Laspinema palackyanum D2c: one gene and its partner. The protein of the gene in region 1 interacts with the protein of each later gene in a pairwise test. Links are inferred from orthologs where the notes say so. Each region holds a gene or a part of one and is shown in the gene's direction. Other genes may lie near its edges.

What was found. Proteins that work in one complex are often made in the same cells at the same time.
Region 2: the proteins of crtE (region 1) and purT interact in binary tests that used the Escherichia coli proteins (3 or more experiments, as listed by UniProt). The link is inferred for Laspinema palackyanum D2c from one-to-one orthologs.

Annotation. Positions count from the first base shown.
Region 1 is NZ_JAMXFD010000001.1:15,819-18,870, reverse strand. What follows is about bases 1-2,977. They hold crtE (geranylgeranyl diphosphate synthase CrtE), read left to right. Parts: upstream 1-1,014; coding sequence 1,015-1,941; downstream 1,942-2,977. Other genes in these bases: NG795_RS00080 (hypothetical protein), read right to left, coding at 2,605-2,977; NG795_RS00085 (divergent PAP2 family protein), read left to right, coding at 1,957-2,412; folD (bifunctional methylenetetrahydrofolate dehydrogenase/methenyltetrahydrofolate cyclohydrolase FolD), read left to right, coding at 1-720. Outside these bases: more of NG795_RS00080, read right to left, coding at 2,978-3,052.
Region 2 is NZ_JAMXFD010000042.1:739-3,631, reverse strand. The notes cover bases 18-2,835. They hold purT (formate-dependent phosphoribosylglycinamide formyltransferase), read left to right. Parts: upstream 18-746; coding sequence 747-1,925; downstream 1,926-2,835. Other genes in these bases: pyk (pyruvate kinase), read left to right, coding at 18-566. In the rest of the region: more of pyk, read left to right, coding at 1-17. UniProt on the Escherichia coli protein: Involved in the de novo purine biosynthesis. Catalyzes the transfer of formate to 5-phospho-ribosyl-glycinamide (GAR), producing 5-phospho-ribosyl-N-formylglycinamide (FGAR). Formate is provided by PurU via hydrolysis of 10-formyl-tetrahydrofolate.

The DNA of each region.
Region 1 (3,052 bases):
CGCAACAAGGAACGGTCCTGTGGCAAAGTAGGGATCGCTTCATACGGACGGCATTTCCCTACGGAAACGACTCAAGAAGAATTGATGCAGGCGATCGCTGAACTCAACGAGGACGATCGCGTTGATGGAATTTTGGTGCAACTGCCGTTACCAAAACATCTCGATGCTGTTGCTGCCATTAATCACATCCATCCCGATAAAGATGTGGATGGTTTGCACCCGGTGAATTTGGGACGGTTGATGCGCGGGGAACCGGGATTATGTAGTTGCACTCCTGCCGGGGTGATGGCCCTACTCAGAGAGTATGGCATTGATCCCAAAGGCAAACAGGCGACGATTGTCGGGCGCAGTATTCTGGTGGGTAAACCGATCGCCTTAATGTTGTTGGCAGCGGATGCAACTGTCACAATGGCGCATTCGCGATCGCCGGATTTAGGCGCAATTACCCGCCATGCAGATATCCTAGTGGTAGCCGTCGGACGTCCTGAACTGATCACCGCTGATATGGTCAAACCCGGGGCGATCGTCATCGATGTTGGCATCAACCGAGTCACCGATTATGAAGGAAAATCAAGGCTAACCGGGGATGTCAACTATGACTCCGCCAAAGATGTGGCTGGATTTATCACCCCAGTTCCCGGGGGGGTTGGACCCATGACCGTGACTCTGCTGTTACAGAATACCGTGGAAAGTTATATCCGGCGCTTAGGATTAGAGTAAACAGGGAGTTTTAAGCGGGGGAGTTCTTAGGGAGCCAAAAGTAGCCCCTTAGAACTCCCTTTTTCGCCCTATCGGGTTTCAAAAAATTCAAGTGGTAAAAATACCTCAAACCCTTACAATAGTTTGAGACTCAAGGAGCAGCAAGCGCCCAAAGTTAGCCCAGTTGCTAGGGTTAGGGTTAGTCGCCGAGATCACTTGTAAATGGTGCCAAAAGCAGCGTAAGCTCATCATCAATGCCAACCGCCTCCAGCGGTGGAATCGTCAGCTCATAAGACAAGTACGAGGAAGGAAGGGATGGTTTTAACCAATGATACGGATTCCGCAAGGAAACAATCCGAATTTGATTTATCAACGTATTTAGGGGAACGGCAGGCTTTGGTAGAAGCTGCACTGGACCAATCTCTGCCGATCAAGGCCCCGGAAACAATTTATGAGGCGATGCGCTATTCCCTGTTGGCGGGTGGCAAGCGTCTGCGTCCGATTTTGTGTTTAGCCAGTTGTGAACTGGTTGGGGGTACGGTGGATATGGCGATGCCAACCGCTTGTGCCTTGGAGATGGTGCATACCATGTCCTTAATCCATGATGACCTTCCGGCGATGGATAATGATGATTACCGTCGGGGTAAACTGACGAATCACAAGGTCTACGGAGAAGATATCGCGATTTTGGCCGGGGATGGGTTGTTGGTGTATGCCTTTGAAGTGGTGGCAACCCAAACTCAGAATGTTCCGGCACCTCGGGTTTTAAAGGCGATCGCCCAATTAGCTCATGCTTTTGGGGCCGATGGCGTCGTTGGGGGTCAAGTCGTAGACTTGCAATGCGAAGGCAAAACTGATACCTCTGTAGAAACCCTCCATTTTATCCACACCCATAAAACCGGGGCTTTACTCGAAGCCTGTGTGGTTTGTGGGGCGATTTTAGGAGGCGCGTCTGATGAAGATGTGCAACGACTCTCCCGGTATGCCCAAAATATTGGATTAGCCTTTCAGATCATTGATGATATTCTCGATATTACCAAGACTCAGGAAGAGTTGGGCAAAACCGCAGGAAAAGACTTGCAGGCGCAAAAGGCGACTTATCCCAGTATTTGGGGGTTAGAAGAATCGACTCGGCAGGCTCAAGCATTAATTGAGCAGGCTAAGGCAGAATTGGCGAGTTTTGGTAATAAAGCTCTCCCCCTCCTGACCCTCGCGGACTTTATCACCAACCGCAGTAATTAAAAGGCGTAAAACACCATGCAGGAGATCGGCAATATCATCGACAACCGCGTGCTGCTGGTTGCAACCCTAGCCTGTTTGATCGCTCAATCAGCAAAGTTAGCGATCGAACTCGCGAGAAATCGTAAGTTTAATTTTCGCGTTATGGTGGAAACGGGCGGAATGCCCAGTGCTCATTCCGCTTTGGTTACCGCGTTAGCAACCGGCATCGGCCAAACCGCAGGCTGGAATAGTACGGAGTTTGCTCTGGCTACAATTTTTGCGGTGATCGTGATGTATGATGCCGCAGGAGTCCGGCAAGCGGCTGGAAAGCAAGCCCGGATTCTCAACCAAATTGTGGATGAGTTTTTTAGTGAAGACCACGATTTGAATGAAGCCCGTTTGAAGGAACTCCTCGGGCACACTCCGTTTCAGGTGATTGTCGGGGCGATTTTAGGGGTTTGTATTGCCTATATTGCAGGTCAGGCTTATTAAGGGGATTGCAAAATAAAAATCATATAAACGTTCGTAGTAACCCCTTGACGGGGTTTCTTTAAAGATGACTCCTCAAGGAGTCACTACGAACGTTTTGCGGGTTTTATTTTTTGGAGTTCCCTAACTAACCTGAACTGATTGAGCCACCTCTGGTCCCCTCCCCAAGACATAGGGAGGGGAACATAGACTGGATTAGTCCAAGCGAACGGCGTCGTCTAATAAAAACACGTTACCGCTATCCACGACGGTTGCAAAAAAACCGCGATCGCTCAGGATTCGCAAGATCTCATTGGCCCGGTTTTGTTGACTGGTCCATTCGGCTAACAGATAAGGCCGTTGTCCGTAGGAGACTAATCCGATATCAGTTCTCAAGATTTGCCACAAGTCCCCAGCGACTTGGGGATTACTGAAAAAATCCACCAAGACGGCATAGCCGTTTCCTAGGGGTTGCGGATTGTAGGCCCCTGGCGAGGGGATGACCGGGAGAGGACTGGGGGTAGCCGCCACACCGGCAGGACGGACTACATAAGCGGCAATTCCGACTTGAGTATTCACATACTGGGCCCATTCTTGGGCCTGGTCCGCCCTTCCAAACCCCCCAAGACGGGTGACGGTTTCATTCACATAGTTACAAACCGTG
Region 2 (2,893 bases), on another replicon or contig:
CGACTCGTGCGGAAGTCTCGGACATTGCCAATGCGATTTATGATGGAGCAGATGCTCTGATGCTGTCGGGAGAAACGGCAGTGGGAGATTATCCCATTGAGTCGGTGAGAACAATGGCGCTGATTGCAGAAACTGCCGAGGCTCAGTTAACCTCTTCCCGACAATATGTGACGGGAATTGAGGCATATCCGATTGGCAACTCGGTGGTTCATGCGGGCTGCCAACTGGCTGAAAATCTCCATGCCAAGGCGCTGATTTGCTTTACCGAACATGGATTCACTGCTCGGTTGTTGTCGAAATATCGCCAATCTATCCCAGCGATCGCTGTCACTACGGATGAGTTTATTCAACGGCGCATCGCTCTATATTGGGGTTTACAATCTTTACAACTGGAAGAGGTCTCTAATACCGATGAAATGATTGTTTTATTAGAAAAAACAGTCCTTGAACAAAAATTCGTCGAAAAAGGAGACCTCGTGGTGATTATTGCCGGGTTACCCCTCCCAATTACCGGGGTAACTAACTTGATTAAAGTGCATCGGATTGGGGAAAGTTATGCAGTTTAGGGGCAAAAAACAGGACTTCCGCAATCTTTACCCCTAAACCCTCAATGTAGAGGCGAGAAAGCGAATCGTCTCTACATTATGGTTTTAAAGGGATGAAACAGCAGTAAACGGTTGGAACCCTCGCTTCCCTTCTGTTGAATTTGACAATAAACGGTTTAAAATAGGTGGCAGTCCAGTCAATTGGGAATCAATTCGATGCGTTTACCTCAAAAATTAATGCTGCTCGGGTCTGGCGAACTTGGGAAAGAGTTTACGATCGCCGCTCAACGTCTCGGGAATACCGTGATTGCCGTTGATCGCTATGCCAATGCTCCGGCGATGCAAGTGGCGGATTATTCTGAAGTGATTTCTATGCTAAATCCCGACGATTTGGAACGAATCGTAAATCACTATCAGCCCAATTTTATTATACCTGAAATTGAAGCCATTCGCACGGAAAAATTACTCGAATTTGAAAAAGATCGCGGCATTGTTGTCATTCCCACGGCGAAGGCAACCAACTACACGATGAATCGCGATCGCATTCGGGAACTCGCTCATCGAGAATTAGGCATTAGAACCGCTAAATATGCTTATGCTACCACCTTAGAAGAATTAATCGCCGCTTCGGAACAAATTGGATTTCCCAATGTGGTTAAACCTGTGATGTCTTCTTCGGGAAAAGGACAATCTACCGTTCGCGATCGCAGCGAAGTGGAGGCATCCTGGAACTATGCGATCGCCGGTTCCCGAGGGGATACTCAAAAGCTAATTGTTGAGGAATTCATTGAGTTTGAACTGGAAATTACCCTGCTGACAATCCGCCAGTGGGATCGTCCCACGTTGTTTTGTCCGGCGATCGGTCATCGTCAGGAACGCGGCGACTATCAAGAATCTTGGCAACCGGCAGATATTTCAACTGAACGAATCCAAGAAGCGGAGGCGATCGCTCAAAAAGTCACCGATGCTTTAGGCGGTGCCGGTATTTTCGGCGTTGAGTTTTTTATCACCCAAAATGAGACGATTTTCTCCGAACTCTCCCCCCGTCCCCACGATACCGGCATGGTGACTCTAATCTCTCAAAATCTCAACGAGTTTGAACTTCATCTCAGAGCTATTTTAGGGTTACCTATTCCCAAAATTGAACAATTTGGTCCTTCTGCGAGTGCCGTTATTTTAGCCCAAGAGCATTCGGATTCAATTTCTTATCAAGGGGTCGCCGATGCCCTGATAGAACCGGATGTTGATTTAAGATTATTTGGTAAACCCGATTCTCGTCCCTACCGCCGCATGGGAGTCGCTTTGGCAAAAGGTCAAACCATTGCAGAAGCTAGGGCAAAAGCAACCCGGGCCGCTAATACTGTGAAAATTGGCAAATAATACCCAAAAAAGCCTAGGCGATCGGTACAGGAAGGGGGAAAAGCTGGGGTTTTTGACAAAATTTCTGCCCCTGAACACCCAATTTGAGCCAAAACCCTGGTTTTGGTTACTGCTTCTTTAATCGGGTACCAATGCCCTAAATCTATGACTCCCAAAGCGACAACCGGCGGGGGTTTAAACGATTGGCGGCCTAACAGAATCAAGTCGGTTGAAACCAACATCTTGCAGCAGTGGCGACACCCGGCGGGGGTTTAAACGATTGGCGGCCTAACAGCTAAAGTCGGTTGAAACCGACTGAAAACACCACTGTATCAGACTTGCAGTCGGTTTTTAACCGAATGCAAGCTATGAGGCGGCCAATCGTTTAAACCCCCGCCGGTTGTCGCCAGTGTATCAGACTTGCAGTCGGTTTTTAACCGACTTTAGCTATTAGGCGGGGGATTTATCCCCCGCCGTAGAGGCGCTTATAAAAGCGCCTCTACAGGCTAAAAGGTTTAAACCCCCGCCGGTTGTTGAGAGTAATCTTTAGACGACTTTAGCTATGAGGCGGCCAATCGTTTTAAAACCCACCCCGGTGTTGAGAATGGTGCAAAATGTCAGAAAGCCGGATTCGGGATCACTCTGTCTGGGGGATGAGGGATAAATCTCTCTAGTGAGGGAGCCGGTTTTTCCTTTTATTGTCGCATAATATTAACAGTTTCTAAATAAACCCTCCTACTATCGGCGTGTCTTAGTCTTGGCTTCTGTCAAGACTAAGCATTCTTTCATTGCTTTAGCTATTAAAGTCGGAGGCCCAATTTAAAAATTAAAACCCAGTTTCTATTAATACTAACTAAATTTTTAGAATTTTTAGCTATTTTTGTTGTTTAGTTTAGCGTTTAAATCGTTAAAAATAGGGTTTATATATTGCCTGATTAAATAATGAATCAAGGCAATCAATTAGAAATTAATCACAAGGAGAATCCCTT